One region of the Klebsiella sp. CSG-1 genome, then DNA from elsewhere that is predicted to be linked to it. Evidence: predicted binding sites of a transcription regulator. Region 1 holds the regulator's gene; each other region holds the start of a gene.
What was found. The regulator Fur, encoded in region 1, represses iron uptake genes when iron is present. The targets are predictions, from matches to a motif close to ATAATAATGAGAACNACTATCAA.
Positions count from the first base shown of each region.

Region 2: the regulator Fur is predicted to act here: its motif matches at 1,818-1,840, upstream of sufA (Fe-S cluster assembly scaffold SufA).
Region 3: the regulator Fur is predicted to act here: its motif matches at 2,096-2,118, upstream of exbB (tol-pal system-associated acyl-CoA thioesterase).
Region 4: the regulator Fur is predicted to act here: its motif matches at 2,170-2,192, upstream of AC007G_RS08505 (Nramp family divalent metal transporter).

Region 1 covers NZ_JBWNLD010000001.1:316,508-320,697, forward strand. Annotated here, with positions in the region: gene ybfF (esterase) at 1-325, shown strand, start outside; gene ybfE (LexA regulated protein) at 459-752, shown strand; gene fldA (flavodoxin FldA) at 902-1,432, shown strand; gene fur (ferric iron uptake transcriptional regulator) at 1,725-2,177, shown strand; gene AC007G_RS01595 (phytanoyl-CoA dioxygenase family protein) at 2,240-3,385, opposite strand; gene AC007G_RS01600 (substrate-binding domain-containing protein) at 3,530-4,190, shown strand, end outside.
Region 2 covers NZ_JBWNLD010000009.1:192,229-196,418, reverse strand. Annotated here, with positions in the region: gene AC007G_RS21110 (YegP family protein) at 30-218, opposite strand; gene AC007G_RS21105 (GlsB/YeaQ/YmgE family stress response membrane protein) at 385-633, shown strand; gene AC007G_RS21100 (hypothetical protein) at 796-1,113, opposite strand; gene sufA (Fe-S cluster assembly scaffold SufA) at 1,881-2,258, shown strand; gene sufB (Fe-S cluster assembly protein SufB) at 2,261-3,748, shown strand; gene sufC (Fe-S cluster assembly ATPase SufC) at 3,780-4,190, shown strand, end outside.
Region 3 covers NZ_JBWNLD010000002.1:225,444-229,633, forward strand. Annotated here, with positions in the region: gene yghB (DedA family general envelope maintenance protein YghB) at 1-610, opposite strand, end outside; gene metC (cystathionine beta-lyase) at 741-1,928, opposite strand; gene exbB (tol-pal system-associated acyl-CoA thioesterase) at 2,180-2,911, shown strand; gene exbD (TonB system transport protein ExbD) at 2,918-3,343, shown strand; gene AC007G_RS05625 (TIGR00645 family protein) at 3,478-3,972, shown strand; gene mgrA (L-glyceraldehyde 3-phosphate reductase) at 4,012-4,190, opposite strand, start outside.
Region 4 covers NZ_JBWNLD010000003.1:75,261-79,450, forward strand. Annotated here, with positions in the region: gene AC007G_RS08495 (sensor domain-containing phosphodiesterase) at 1-641, shown strand, start outside; gene AC007G_RS08500 (NupC/NupG family nucleoside CNT transporter) at 684-1,886, opposite strand; gene AC007G_RS08505 (Nramp family divalent metal transporter) at 2,233-3,471, shown strand; gene AC007G_RS08510 (DUF2502 domain-containing protein) at 3,521-3,871, opposite strand; gene mgrA (L-glyceraldehyde 3-phosphate reductase) at 4,025-4,190, opposite strand, start outside.

The DNA.
Region 1 (4,190 bases):
CGAACATCTACAGGAAGAAGGCGTGATTCAGTTTCTGCTGAAATCCTTCGTTGATGGCCAGTGGCGCTTCAACGTGCCGGTGTTATGGGATCAATATCCGCACATCGTGGGCTGGCAAACGGTTCCTGCCTGGCCTCATCCAACCCTGTTCATCCCGGGAGGCAACTCCCCCTACGTCACCGATGACTATCGCGATACCCTGCTCGCCCAGTTCCCACAGGCGCGGGCGCACGTCATCGCCGGCGCCGGCCACTGGGTACATGCGGAGAAACCGGAAGCCGTCCTGCGCGCCATTCGTCGCTATCTGACCGCTTTGCAGGCTTAACTGGCTAAAAACTGCCCGACCGCGCTGCAGAATGCCCGCGGTCGTTGGCGCAGCGGTTCGCCTGATGTATTATGGCGCGCTATCTGTGTCGGCTATAGCCCGGCAACTTGTTTCCCCGAAGTCACTCTGAATCATGGCAAAAGAACAAACGGACCGTACGACATTAGATTTGTTCGCAACCGAGCGTCGCCCGGGTAGACCAAAGACCAATCCGCTTTCGCGCGATGAACAACTGCGCATAAATAAACGCAATCAGCTCAAACGCGATAAAGTTCGCGGCCTGAAGCGTGTGGAGTTAAAACTCAACGCTGAAGCGGTTGATGCGCTCAACGAACTGGCGGAAGCTCGCAATATGAACCGCAGCGATTTGATCGAAGAGATGCTGATGAACCAGCTGGCAACCCTGCACAGCCGGGATAAAGCCTGAAAATCCTCAAAAAAACACTTTCATGTAGCAGAGTGTGCAGTCGGGCGTGATTGCTGTTTCCGCGCCCTCTCCTGTTCTGCTATGATTGCCGTTATCTGCGGGCATTACGCCACTACCACATCATTAAGTTTCAAGAGGTTATTTTACTCATGGCAATCATCGGCATCTTTTTTGGCAGCGACACGGGCAACACCGAGAATATTGCAAAAATGATTCAGAAGCAGCTTGGTAAAGATGTTGCTGATGTTCACGACATTGCCAAGAGCAGCAAAGAAGATCTGGAAGCCTACGACATCCTGCTGCTCGGCATTCCGACCTGGTACTACGGTGAAGCTCAGTGCGACTGGGATGACTTTTTCCCGACGCTGGAAGAGGTCGACTTTAACGGTAAACTGGTTGCGCTGTTTGGCTGCGGCGATCAGGAAGACTACGCGGAATACTTCTGTGACGCGCTGGGCACCATCCGCGACATCATTGAACCGCGCGGCGCCACCATCGTTGGCCACTGGCCGACTGCGGGCTATCATTTTGAAGCTTCTAAAGGCCTGGCGGATGACGATCACTTCGTCGGTCTGGCTATCGATGAAGACCGCCAGCCGGAGCTGACCAACGAACGCGTGACTAAGTGGGTTAAGCAGGTCTCTGAAGAGCTGCATCTCGAAGAAATCAAAAACGCCTGATGATTGTGCGGCGTTACCGTTAAATTTCGCCGCATTAATAGATAGAAGCAATCAAACTAATAGCTACAAGTTTTTAACTTTTAATCACATATCTGTACAATGTCCTCTGATTTAACGAGGTCAGGTGACGCAGTTTGTAGCTGGGACCTCGTTTTTGACAGCATACAAGGCCCGATACTTGCAGTTTTCATTTAACGATGGCAGTTCTATAATGAGACGCATTGCATCGGGTGATTCTCTGTATTACTTCCGCTGATGGAAGTAGATCGTTTAGCAACAGGACAGATTCCGCATGACTGACAACAATACCGCATTAAAGAAGGCTGGCCTGAAAGTCACACTTCCACGATTAAAGATCCTGGAAGTCCTGCAGGAACCGGATAACCATCACGTCAGTGCGGAAGATTTATACAAGCGCCTGATCGACATGGGTGAAGAAATTGGTCTCGCTACTGTTTATCGCGTGCTGAACCAGTTTGATGATGCTGGCATTGTGACTCGTCACAACTTCGAAGGCGGTAAATCTGTTTTCGAACTGACCCAGCAGCACCATCACGATCACCTTATTTGCCTCGATTGTGGCAAAGTGATCGAATTCAGCGATGAGTCTATCGAAGCGCGTCAGCGTGAAATCGCCCACCGCCATGGCATCCGTCTGACCAACCACAGCCTGTATCTTTACGGCCACTGTGCGGAAGGCGACTGCCGCGAAGATGAACATGCACACGACGCGCTGGAAAAGTAATTTCCCACCGCGCGGACCGCAAAAAGCCAACCTGACGGTTGGCTTTTTTTATGTGCAAACGCCTACCCTTTTCTGCGCGCGGTATGCTCGTCGAGAGCACGAGTAAACTGTTCCTCATCCCACCGGTTTGCCAGCGCTTCCCGCACCAGAGTCTGTTGGGTTTTCGGGACCATTCCACCTAATGGCGGGTCGGTATCAAGATTGGTGGGGAATGAGTAGCCCCGGGCAGCCACGGCAATCAGCGCCTGAAAATCGCCCGCGCGATATTGTCCGTCCTGAAGCTGGGGATAGATTTTTTTCAACACCAGCTCATGGTTCACATCTTCCATCGGGACGCCGAACGCCGAGGAGATCTGCAAAAGATTAGCGGTGCGAACATGATCAGTCGTCGTGTTGTTCCCGGCGGCATGAAACAACGCCGGGTTAAAAAACAGCCCGTCGCCTTTTTGCAACGGCAACTGAACATAGTGCTGGTTAAAGTAGTCGACGAACTCCGGCTGGCGGTAGGCCATATAGCCGAGCTCATACTGATGCGAAAACGGCAGCAGGCGCGTAGGCCCTGACGCCAGCGGCATATCGCTGTGCGCAACCGCCCCTTGTAACGTCAAATACTGCGACAGAATCTGCGCAGGGATGGGAAACTCGGCAACAAACTCGCCCTGCTGAAAGCCGAGATGATAATCGCGATGGGGCTGCTGCGCTTCGCCGCCAGGGCGTACCTGGTTAACCTGAGCGGTCATTCGCCACGCAGGTCCCAACCACGCCTGACAAATTAACCCAAGCATTTCATTAGCATAGTAGTCGCAGAAGGTCTGCGGGCTACGCTCCGCCAGCTTTTGTAACGCATTCCAGATCCGGCCATTGTTCCCCGCGCGAGAAAAGTGGTCAGCCTGAACCCGGGTGCGAGACTCATCGGCCATGATGGTTTCAAACACCGCCGAAGCGCGGTCGATGACATCCATATCCTGATAAAGCCCGCGTACCACCAGCACGCCGGGACCGTAAGAGAGCCCCTGATGTAGCTCGCTTAATACCGCATGTTTATTGGTCGCCGCGACCTGCGCTAACACGTCATGGTCGTAAATCAGAACTTCCTCAGCGACTTCGCTGACCAGCGGATAGTCTTGTTTGTTCACCTGCTGCTGACAGAAGATGTTGAAATCCTCAACTGAGGCCCGATCGGGTCGGACAAAATATTGCGATGTCATGAGTAGCTCCACGGGGTAAGGGTGCCAGACGGCGGTTATTTTTTTGTTCAACGTCTCGAAAACGAACGTTGTTAAGAAATAACTTAGCAGCTAGACTCCACATCAAGAACCTCAAAAACACCTCATAAAAACCTCATGTGATCGATGGCAAAATTTACCCAAAAGCAGATAGCCGCTCAGTCAGGACTGAGTCTCGCCACGATCGACCGGGCGCTACATCATCGGGGGCAGGTACACCCGCAAACGCTGCATCGCATTCAGCAGGCTCTGGCCGATCTGGAACTGCTGCAAAAGTCCGGGCTCGCCCAGGGAAGAACGATCTATTTCGATGTCATCATGCATACCCCTGAACGCTTTAGCGAGCTGGTCAGGGAGGCGCTCAGCAGCCAGTTAGCCAGCTTTAACCCCTTTCGCATTCAGCTCCGCTTCCACTGTTACGAGGACATCAGCGAGCGAGAGATGAACGCGCTGCTGAAAAAATGCGCGCTCAGCAGCCACGGCGTGATTTTAAAGGCCATGAACTCCCCCTCGCTGGTTTCCACCATCGACGCTTTGCTCAAACGCCGCGTGCCGGTTGTCACCATCGTCACCGACATTCCGTCCAGCGCCCGTCTGCGCTACATCGGCATGGATAATGTTGATGCGGGCAAAGCCGCGGCATTTTTGATGTCAAAGTGGCTGGGCGCCGACAGCACTCAAATCGCCGCCGTCACCGGCAGCAATGATTTCATCGGAGAGCGGGAGCGTATTGCCGGATTTATCTCGGGAATTGAACAGTTTGCCCCGCGCAACAGCATCAATGTCG
Region 2 (4,190 bases), on a different contig from region 1:
ATATATTTCCCCCTTATATTCAGCAGATTTTATTGTGTTTCATCCTTAATCGTTTCAGTGGGACCATTCTTCTGCACTGAGGCAATTCCTTTTTTCGCCGCTTCCTTCGAGGAATACATTTCACTGGTGGCAATGGTTTCATGGTTATCCGCTTTTAGCAGGAAATACCATGGCTGGGAAACGCTTTTCTCCGATTTTTTAATAACGTAATACCCCATTCTTAACTCCTTTGCGCATTAGCATCGACACCATGATATGTAGACCATCGCGGCTTATACAGCAAGTCATCGGCGCTAAAAATATAATTCATGAATTATTCACGCTACTTATGCTACTATTTTAAGTACGAAATATTTGTGCGTAACGAAGAGGACGGAGTTAACTATGGGTATCATTTCCTGGATCATTTTTGGTCTTATTGCCGGTATTTTGGCTAAGTGGATTATGCCAGGCAAAGACGGCGGCGGGTTTATCGTCACTATCGTTCTGGGGGTCATTGGTGCGGTTGTCGGTGGTTGGATCAGCACGTTTTTTGGCTTCGGCAAGGTCGATGGCTTTAATTTCGGCAGCTTTGTCGTGGCGGTAATCGGTGCATTAGTCGTGCTGTTTATCTACAGAAAGATTAAGAGTTAATATACCGTCATCATACCTGTATCCTCATCGCCGTGGGTGATGAGGATATAGACATTGAGCACTAAAGCAGACGCAAAATAAAAGCTGCCACGTTAACTGGCAGCTTTTTTTATGAGGCTGGTATCAGCCGCTCAAGGCTACCGGTATATGGCCCGGGATAACTCAGGGCATATCGGGAGCGGGAACAACTTCCACGCGCACTTCATAATGTTTAGCGCTACCTGTCGGGATCAGCGCAGTCAGTTTATTAATGGTCTCAGCCGGGTTATCGGTGGCAACCGTTGCAGAGAATAATACCGGTTTTCTCGGCGGGAATGGCGGCAGAGGCATGGGCATTGGACCACGCCCTTGCGGCATCTCCATCACCGGCTGTCCGGCATTATTACCGGCGGGAGCAGGGCCGTCATTTTTATCTGCCGCAAATGCGCTGGCCGCGACAATTGACGCGGTGGCTAACAGAGCAATGATTGTTCCTTTCATCTTCGTTACCTCGTTGGAATGTGGCTGGAATCTTAGAGGCAACGTCATTGACGAACAATCCCACGGCGGGCGAATCCTCCAAAACTCCTCATTTCATAACGAATGTGAAGCTCCGGCGTGGGAAGCAGGGTTTGTGGCTGGCTTAGTTCAGCAGTACGCTCATAACCAGCAGTACCACCATGCACATCGACATAATACTGATATCTATCATCCGGTACGGACAAACTCCAGGTAAGCAGTGCCTCCGACACAGGGTCGAAAACTGTAGGAAATTTAGCCGGGAATTGTACATCAATTTACCAGTAGAGAAAAAACCTTTATTCCTGGTTTTTGTCCGAATTTAACATGATAACCGCTTCGCTTTACCGGATAACAAATAGCCATCCAGAAGGATAGTTATAGATAATGCTAAAGGGGTAGATCGGATAGCGCCTTGCCATCAAACGGTATAAACAACAAGCTATTGATTTGACAGTAAGTGCTACTGATGCTGAATGGACTATTTTCGATTTCAAAAATAGGTATTTCCGATGCACCTTTCCCATTGCCCGTCACACCCGGATAAAAAGCTAAATAACTTATTATTTATCAATATATTAAATTACAAAATAGTCACCTGATAACCTGCAGGTGAGGGTCTATGCTTATAAAAAGCGAGATAAAAGGGTTCGCATGGGGAATATCCCTTCTCCGGCTGGGTTGAAGTGATAATCGTTATCATTAACATGGTCGTATGCCCTTATGGCGCTAACCAATGAGGTAGAGCGATGGAATTAGATACAGGAACCTTCAATCCCGATGAATTTAGCTGGCAGGGTCTGATGATGACCCCCGCGGCAGCCGCCCATATTCGCGACCTGGTGAGTCAACAGCCCGACAAGCAGGGGTTGCGTCTGGGGATTAAAACCAGCGGCTGCGCCGGTTTTGGTTACGTACTCGAGCTGATTGCCGAACCGGCAGAAGACGACCTGCTGTTTGAGCGCGACGGGGCGAAACTCTGGGCGCCTCTGCAGGCGATGCCGTTTATCGACGGGACGGAGCTGGATTATGTTCGGGAAGGATTAAATGAAATCTTTAAGTTTCATAACCCGAAAGCGCAGCACGAATGCGGCTGCGGCGAAAGCTTTGGGGTTCAGGCGGAGTAACTATGTCTCGTAATACTGAAGCAACTGACGATGTCAAAACCTGGTCCGACGGGCCGCTCAATTATAAAGAAGGCTTTTTTACCCGCTTAAAGACCGATGAGCTGGCGAAAGGCATCAACGAAGAGGTGGTGCGCGCCATTTCCGCCCGCCGCAACGAGCCCGAGTGGATGCTCGAGTTCCGGCTAAAGGCGTATCACGCCTGGCTGGAGATGGAAGAACCGCACTGGTTGAAAGCGCACTATGAAAAGCTCAACTACCAGGATTACAGCTATTACTCGGCGCCGTCCTGCGGTAACTGCGATGACACCTGCGCCTCTGAGCCAGGCGCGGTGCAGCAAACCGGCCCCGGCGCCTACCTGACGCAGGAAGTCGAAGAGGCTTTCAACCTGCTGGGCGTACCGGTACGCGAAGGGCGCGAAGTCGCGGTTGACGCGATTTTTGACTCCGTTTCGGTAGCGACAACCTACCGGGAAAAACTGGCGGAGCAGGGGATTATCTTCTGTTCGTTTGGTGAAGCGATCCACGACCACCCGGAGCTGGTGAAGCAATATCTCGGCACCGTGGTGCCGGGGAATGACAACTTTTTTGCCGCCCTGAATGCAGCGGTGGCCTCTGACGGCACCTTTATCTACGTACCAAAAGGGGTGCGCTGCCCGATGGAGCTGTCGACCTATTTCCGCATTAATGCGGAAAAAACCGGCCAGTTCGAACGCACCATTCTGGTGGCCGATGAAGGCAGCTACGTCAGCTATATCGAAGGGTGTTCCGCCCCGGTGCGCGACAGCTACCAGCTGCATGCGGCGGTGGTCGAGGTGATTATTCACAAAGATGCCGAGGTGAAATATTCCACGGTGCAGAACTGGTTCCCCGGAGATAACAACACCGGCGGGATTTTGAACTTCGTCACCAAACGCGCGCTGTGCGAAGGCGAAAATAGCAAGATGTCCTGGACGCAGTCAGAAACGGGGTCGGCCATCACCTGGAAGTATCCGAGCTGCATTCTGCGCGGCGATAACTCCATCGGCGAATTTTTCTCCGTCGCGCTGACCAGCGGGCACCAGCAGGCAGACACCGGCACCAAGATGATCCACATCGGCAAAAACACCCGCTCGACGATTATCTCGAAAGGGATTTCCGCCGGCAAAAGCCAGAACAGCTACCGTGGGCTGGTCAAAATTATGCCGACGGCCACTAACGCGCGTAACTTCACCCAATGTGACTCGATGCTGATTGGACCGGACTGCGGGGCGCATACATTCCCGTACGTGGAGTGTCGCAACGACAGCGCGCAGCTGGAGCACGAAGCCACCACCTCGCGGATCGGCGAAGACCAGTTGTTCTACTGCCTGCAGCGCGGCATCAGCGAAGATAATGCCATCTCGATGATCGTCAACGGCTTCTGTAAAGATGTCTTCTCAGAGCTACCGCTGGAGTTTGCCGTCGAAGCGCAAAAACTGCTGGCTATCAGTCTGGAACACAGCGTCGGCTAAGCACCAGGCTTTACGAATTAAGGGAAATGAGATGTTAAGTATCAAAAACTTGCAGGTCGCCGTTGAAGACAAAGAGATCCTGCGCGGATTGAATCTGGAAATCCGCCCTGGCGAAGTGCACGCCATTATGGGGCCGAACGGCTCCGGCAAAAGCACCCTTTCTGCGACGCTCGCCGGGCGTGAGGACTATGAGGTCGTCGGCGGTAGCGTGGAGTTCAAAGGCAAAGATTTGCTCAGCCTGGCGCCGGAAGACCGCGCCGGTGAAGGCATTTTTATGGCCTTCCAGTACCCGGTGGAGATTCCCGGCGTCAGCAATCAGTTCTTCCTGCAGACTGCGCTTAACTCGGTGCGCGACTATCGCGGCCAGGAAGAGTTAGACCGTTTCGACTTCCAGGATCTGATGGAAGAGAAAATCAAGCTGCTGAAGATGCCGGGAGATTTG
Region 3 (4,190 bases), on a different contig from region 1:
GCCCGGCCACCAGCAGCGCGATTGGCAGAATCATCAGGCAGGTCATGACCTGGTCTTCATGTCGCTTCACGAACGGGATCATGCTGAGCGCATAGCCCAGACCGGTAACCACGCCGACCCACAGCAGCGCGCTGAGCCAGTTGAAGAACTGAAAGCGGCGGTTGGAGAGCCCGGAAATGCCGGCCATCGTTGGCAGCAGGGTGCGCACGAAGGCGAGGAAACGACCGGCCAGCAGCGCCAGAAGACCATGTTTATCAAACATACAGGTCGCGCGCTGATGGTACTTCTGCGGCAGATGGGCGAGCCAGCCTTTGACGGTTTCGGTATTGCCAAGCCAGCGCCCTTGCAGATAGCTCAGCCAGCAGCCAAGGCTGGCAGCGGCGGTAAGGATGGCAAGAGTCGGCACAAAGTCCATGACGCCTTTGGCTATGAGCGCGCCGGCGAGCAGCAGCAGGCTGTCCCCGGGTAAAAATGAAGCGGGTAGCAGACCGTTTTCCAGAAACAATGTCATGAACATGACCAGATATACAACGCCCACGACCTGGGGGTTTGCCAGCGCGGCAAAATCATGTTGCCACAGGGCGGCGACAATCTCTTGAATGACAACCATGGACTTTCCTAAGTGGTACCGTATTTTTGATTAGTGTACTCCTGAAGAGCCCCGAACACCTTGATCTCGGGCGCAACAACAGCGGCCGCCTTACGCAGAACGTCCGCTATTGTTGCCACTCGCTGTCACTTTACACGATACGGGAGAAGCCTGCCGCTAAATCCGCCAGCAGATCGTCAACATTTTCTAAACCGATATGGACGCGAATCAGCGTGCCGCTGAAATCGACTTCAGCTTCCGGACGAATTGAGGCGATTTGTTCCGGCTGATTAGCCAGAATCAGCGATTCAAAGCCGCCCCAGGAGTAGGCCATGCTGAACAAGCTGAAGTTGTCGAGATATGCAGCAAGCCCGGCGTCGGTCAGGCGCTTATTGAGGACAAAAGAGAACAGGCCGCTGCTGCCGGTAAAATCGCGCTTCCAGAACTCATGGCCCTTGCTGCCCGGTAGCGCAGGGTGGTTGACGCGCGCGACCTGCGGATGTTGCGCCAGCCATTCGGCGATACGCAGGCTGCTTTCGTGATGCTGACGCAGGCGGACGCCCAGGGTGCGCAGGCCGCGGCTGGTCATATAGGCGGTATCCGCATCGACCATTTGTCCCATCAGGTAGGCATTTTCCCGCAGCTGATCCCAACAGCGCGCGTTGGATACCGCGGTGCCGACCATCGCATCAGAGTGGCCTATCAGGTATTTCGTCCCGGCCTGGATGGAGATATCGACGCCAAAATCCAGCGCTTTAAACAGCACGCCGGCGGCCCAGGTGTTGTCGATCATGATAATCGCCTGCGGGGCAACGCGGCGTACGGCCGCAACGATTGCCGGAACGTCGTGCACTTCCATGGTGATAGAACCGGGTGACTCCAGGAACACCACTCGGGTGTTCGGCTGAATCTGGCGGGCGATATCGGCGCCAATCAGCGGATCGAACCAGCTGGTGGTTACGCCGAGCTTCGCGAGGATTTTAGTGCAAAAGTCCTGGCTGGGCTCATACGCGGTGTTGGTCATCAGGACATGGTCGCCCTGTTCGACGAAGGCCAGAATGGTATTGGCAACGGCTGCGGCGCCGCAGGGAAACAGCGCGCATCCGGCGCCACCTTCCAGTTCGCACATGGCTTCCTGTAGCGAAAAGTGGGTCAATGTCCCGCGACGGCCGTAAAACAGCTCGCCTTTTGCCCGGTTGCGGGTGGCGTGTTTTTTGGCTTCGACAGTCTCGAACACCAGCGATGAAGCCCGCTGAATCACGCTGTTGACCGAGCCCTGAGTATATTTTTTACTGCGCCCGGCATTGACCAGCGCGGTATCAAGATGTTTATCAGCCATGTTTTTTTTACCTGGTTTTATACGTCTGGACGTCTAAACTAGCATGAATGACTCAAGCTGTACCGGGGAATGGCCGATACGGGCAAAAATTTTGCGAAATCCGCGGTCGGCCACTTTTTTACTGCGTAAGCGCAAGGAATCTAAACGTGATTTGCTGCACAGTGTAAATACTAATGAGAACCACTATCAATTCGATGCTTTTTTGATATTATTGTGCTCAGATTTTGTGATTGACGTCCTGGAGATTCAGCGTGGGTAATAATTTGATGCAGGCGGACCTGTCCGTTTGGGGTATGTATCATCATGCCGATATTGTCGTTAAGGTCGTGATGATTGGCCTGATTTTGGCGTCGATAGTCACTTGGGCTATCTTTTTCGGCAAAGGTGCTGAAATCCTCTCCAGTAAGCGCCGCCTCAAGCGCGAACAGCAGCAGCTCAGCGATGCTCGTTCCCTCGATCAGGCCAGCGATATCGCAAACAGTTTCCACCCGAAAAGCTTAAGCACCCAGCTTATCAACGAAGCGCAGAACGAGCTGGTGCTCTCTGAAGGCGTCGAAGATAACGAAGGGATTAAAGAGCGTACCGGTTTCCGCCTTGAGCGTCGCGTGGCGTTCGTCGGCCGTTATATGGGCCGCGGCAACGGCTATCTGGCGACCATCGGGGCGATTTCCCCGTTCGTCGGCCTGTTTGGTACCGTCTGGGGTATCATGAACAGCTTTATCGGCATTGCGCAGACGCAGACGACTAACCTTGCGGTAGTTGCACCGGGCATCGCTGAAGCGCTGCTGGCGACCGCCATCGGCCTGTTTGCGGCGATTCCTGCCGTGGTTATCTATAACATTTTTGCCCGTATGATCGGCAGCTACAAAGCGTCGCTCGGCGATGTCGCCGCGCAGGTGCTGCTGCTGCAAAGCCGTGACCTGGATCTGAGCGCCAGCGGCGTAAAACCGGTCCGTACCGCGCAAAAATTACGAGTAGGTTAATGCTTTATGGCAATGCATTTTAACGAAAACCTCGATGATAACGGCGAAATGCATGACATTAACGTCACGCCGTTTATTGACGTCATGCTGGTGCTGTTGATCATCTTTATGGTGGCGGCGCCGCTGGCGACCGTGGATGTGAAGGTCAACCTTCCGGCCTCCTCAAGTCAGCCGCAGCCGCGTCCGGAAAAGCCGATTTATCTGTCGGTGAAAGCGGATAAAACGATGTTCCTCGGCAACGATGCCATTACAGAAGAGAGCATGATCGGCGCGCTGGATACGCTGACTGAAGGGAAGAAAGACACCACCGTCTTCTTCCGCGCGGACAAAACCGTGGATTATGAGACGATGATGAAGGTCATGGATACCCTGCACCAGGCGGGTTATCTGAAGATTGGTCTGGTGGGTGAAGAAACCGTAAAAGCGAAATAACCCTCCCGACGACGCTCCTCAGGCTGGCCATGCGCCAGCCTTTTTTATGCCTGATACGCAGCGGCGGGAGGTTGCAATCGCCATGGCGGGTTGCGATATAATGCCGAACGTTTTTTGTTAACTCACAGGATCTTATGGAACGCTTTCTGGAAAATGCTATGTATGCCTCACGCTGGTTGTTGGCGCCGGTTTATTTTGGTCTTTCGCTCGGGCTGATTGCGCTGTCGATCAAATTTTTTCAGGAGATTTTCCACGTACTGCCGCACATCTTTAGCGTGGGCGAGTCGGAGCTGATTCTGACGCTGCTGTCGCTGGTCGATATGACGCTGGTGGGCGGCCTGCTGGTGATGGTGATGTTCTCCGGCTACGAAAATTTTGTCTCCCAGCTGGATATCAATGAAGGTAAAGAAAAGCTCAGCTGGCTGGGTAAAATGGATGCCACCTCCCTGAAAAATAAAGTGGCGGCGTCGATTGTCGCCATCTCCTCTATCCATCTGCTGCGGGTGTTTATGGACGCGAAAAACGTACCGGACAACAAGCTGATGTGGTACGTCATTATCCATCTGACCTTTGTGCTGTCGGCGTTTGTGATGGGCTATCTCGATCGTCTGACCAAGGTTAAGCACTGATACACCAGCCCGGTGGGGCAGAGCCGCCGGGCTGGTGACTTATTTATCCGACGAGGTTTGCCATAAATTGAGCTGACCATCCGCGACGTGCTGGTCAATCTGCGCCAGCTCTTCTGCGCTAAACGTCAGATTTTTCAGCGCCTGTACGTTCTCCTCCAGCTGCTGCGGGCGGCTGGCGCCAATCAGCACCGAGGTCACACGGCGGTCTTTCAGCAGCC
Region 4 (4,190 bases), on a different contig from region 1:
GCGAGGGGTATCATGAAATCCTGACGCGGATGCGCTGTGGCCAGTCGATGATGACGCCAGACCAGTTTATTCCGCTGATTGTTCAGTTCAACCTGAGCCAGCGTTTTGACATGCTGGTGCTGGAGATGCTTTTCAGCACGCTGCATCAGTACCCGGGGCAACATTTTTCGGTTAATTTGCTGCCTTACACGTTGATGCAAAATGATAGCGCCGCGCAGATTATCGCCTTGTTTAAACGCTATCAGCTGTCGCCGGAGGCCATCACCATCGAGATTACCGAAGAGCAGGCGTTCAGCGATGCGGGAGAAAGTATGCATAACATTGATCTACTGCGGGATTTTGGCTGCGCTATTGCCATTGATGATTTCGGTACGGGTTACGCCAACTACGAACGTCTGAAGCGCCTGCAGGCGGATATCGTAAAGATTGACGGCTGTTTTGTCCGCGATCTCGAGAGCGAGCCGCTGGATGTGATTATGATTAAATCCATTATTGAAGTGGCGAAAGTTAAAAATATGACGGTGGTGGCGGAGTTCGTTGAGACGGAAGAGCAAAAAGAGAAACTGCTGGCATTAGGCGTCGACTATTTGCAGGGATATTTAATCGGCAAGCCGCGGCCGCTCAGTGAGCTGCGGGCGTAAAAAAGCCGGGGCAAGCCCGGCTTTTTTTATCATCTTGTCAGCTTACAGAACCAGTGCGGCGATAGACGCCGAGAGCACGCTCACCAGAGTCGAACCGTAAACCAGCTTCAGACCAAAGCGGGATACCACGTTACCCTGTTCTTCGTTCAGGCCTTTAATCGCCCCGGCAATAATCCCGATAGAGGAGAAGTTGGCGAAGGAGACCAGGAAGATAGAGATAATGCCTTCAGCGCGTGGAGAAAGCGTGCTGGCAATTTTCTGCAGATCCATCATCGCCACAAATTCGTTAGACACCAGTTTAGTGGCCATAATACTGCCCACCTGCAGCGCTTCACCTGCCGGGACGCCCATCACCCAGGCCACCGGATAGAAGATGTAGCCAAGGATCCCCTGGAAGGAGATGCTGTAGCCAAACCAGCCGGTAACGGTAGCGAACAGGGCGTTCAGCGCGGAGATCAAGGCGATGAAACCGATCAGCATTGCAGCAACGATAATGGCAACTTTAAAGCCTGCCAGAATGTATTCACCCAGCATTTCAAAGAAGCTCTGACCTTCATGCAGGTTGGACATCTGCAGGTTTTCTTCGCTTTCTTCGACGCGATACGGGTTAATCAGCGACAGGACAATAAAGGTACTGAACATGTTGAGCACCAGCGCAGCCACGACATATTTAGGCTGCAGCATCGTCATGTAGGCACCGACGATAGACATGGAGACGGTCGACATCGCGGTTGCAGCCATGGTGTACATCCGGTTGCGCGACATTTTGCCCAGAATATCTTTATAGGCGATAAAGTTTTCTGACTGGCCCAGAATCAGGGAACTGACGGCGTTGAATGATTCCAGTTTGCCCATGCCGTTAATCTTGGACAGCACGGTACCAATGGCGCGAATGACCACAGGCAGGATACGAATATGCTGCAAAATACCGATCAGCGCAGAGATAAAGACGATAGGGCAGAGAACTTTCAGGAAGAAGAAAGCCAGGCCTTTGTCATTCATATTGCCGAAAACGAAGTTTGTCCCTTCGTTTGCAAAGCCGAGAAGTTTTTCGAACATCTCGGAGAAGCCTTTCACAAAACCCAGACCGATATCAGAGTTCAGGAAGAACCATGCCAGCAAAACTTCAATGACAAGTAATTGAATAACATAACGAATACGAATTTGGTTACGGTTATGGCTGACCAGAAGGGCCAGTATAGCCACCACTACGATCGCGAGGATAAAATGCAAGACGCGGTCCATATTTGCTCCAAATATGAGGCAGGTTAAATTTCTGTGCACATTCTATGTAACAAGACTAAAGAAAACGAGATCAAATCCACACTATTGCAATGAACTGTGACCAATCACCAAATTAGTGATCAAACATACATTTTTGTTATGTAGCGTAAAGGTTTTAAAAGTTGCTTAGATTGTACTAATCTGTGAACTGGCGAGATGCGAATTCATCAATGCCATTTTTTTCGTTGTTAGCCGCTATCGTTCCCCCCTATCAAAGCAATAATGATCATCTTCCTAAATGAACTTGATAATCATTCGCATTTTGATAACATAAAACATAGCAAAGGCTATATTTCAGAGGCAGAAAATGACTAGCAGTCGCGTTGAGAATAGCAGCGGTCGCGCAGCGCGCAAGATGAAGCTCGCATTGATGGGGCCTGCGTTCATTGCTGCCATTGGATATATCGATCCCGGCAACTTCGCCACCAATATTCAGGCTGGCGCCAGCTTTGGCTACCAGCTGCTGTGGGTGGTGGTATGGGCAAATCTGATGGCGATGCTGATTCAGGTGCTATCGGCAAAGCTCGGTATTGCTACGGGTAAAAACCTGGCGGAACAGATTCGCGATCACTATCCGCGCCCGGTGGTGTGGTTTTACTGGGTGCAGGCGGAAATTATCGCCATGGCTACCGACCTCGCCGAATTTATTGGGGCGGCCATTGGCTTTAAGCTGATTCTTGGCGTGTCGTTACTGCAGGGAGCAATATTAACCGGGATTGCTACCTTCTTAATCCTGATGCTGCAGCGTCGCGGGCAAAAGCCGCTGGAAAAAGCGATCGGTGGTTTACTGCTGTTTGTTGCAGCCGCCTACATTGTAGAGCTGATTTTCTCCCAACCGGCGCTGGCGCCGCTGGCGAAAGGGATGATCGTCCCGAGTTTGCCAAACGGTGAAGCCGTGTTCCTTGCCGCCGGCGTGCTCGGCGCGACGATCATGCCACACGTCATCTATTTACACTCGTCGTTAACGCAGAATCTGCACGACGGTACGCGAAAAGAGCGTTATCACGCCACCCGCTGGGACGTTGCGATAGCGATGACCATTGCCGGGTTTGTTAACCTGGCGATGATGGCCACCGCCGCCGCCGCATTTCACTTTAATGGCCACACGGGGATTGCCGATCTGGATCAGGCATATTTGACGCTGGAACCGCTGTTAAGCCACGCGGCAGCCACCATCTTTGGCCTGAGTCTGGTAGCCGCAGGGTTGTCATCGACGGTGGTGGGAACGCTGGCAGGACAGGTCGTCATGCAGGGCTTTATTCGCTTCCATATTCCGCTGTGGTTTCGTCGTGCGGTAACGATGCTGCCTTCGTTTATTGTCATTATGATGGGACTGGACCCGACGAGAATTCTGGTGATGAGCCAGGTACTGCTGAGTTTTGGGATCGCCCTGGCGCTGGTCCCGCTGCTGATTTTCACCAGTAATTCGCAGCTGATGGGGGATTTGGTCAATACCCTGTGGGTGAAACGGACGGGGTGGGCGATTGTTGGCGTTGTGGTATTGCTCAATGGTTGGCTGCTGGTCGGCACGATCTTCGGGCTGTAATCATGTCGATAGCCATCAAAAAGGGGAGCCATCTGGCTCCCCTTTTTGATTAATGATGGCCATGACCGTGGCCGCGACCGCCGCCTGGTCCGCGACCCCAGCCGCCGCGTCGGTCATCGCGGTCATTCCAGCCTTCGCGATAGCCACGTTCGTAGGCTTTACGTTTATCCCAGCCGCGATGCCAGCCGTTATCGTGATGACGCCAGCGGTTATCGCGCCATTCATAGTGACGACGCCAGTAATCACGGTCGCGCCAGCCGCCACCGTCCCAGTAGTTACCGTAATTATCACGATCGCCTATTTGTAATTTTACAGATGGCAGCAGGGTGATCTCTCCGGCATTTGCAACCAGTGGCGCTGAGGCCAAAAGCACCGCAGCCAGAATCAGTGACCTGAACATACTCTTCTCCTTCACGATCGGGGCCTGAGCACCGGATGATATTGGCGCTCATTGGGCCTGTTAACGTGATATTACGGGGCGGTAAAGCCCCGCAGCATTGGATGAACTCCTAAATCGCGGATAAGAGCACTTTTTGCTAAAGTAAAATTGAGTTTACGCCGCAAGGATGGCGTCAATTGCCGCACACTCTTCGGCGCTGAAATGGCGATTCGCCAGCATACCCACGGCATCATCAAGCTGGGTGGTTTTACTGGCGCCAATCAGGACTGAAGTCACTTTCTCTTCCCGTAAAACCCAGGCCAGCGCCATCTGTGAGAGC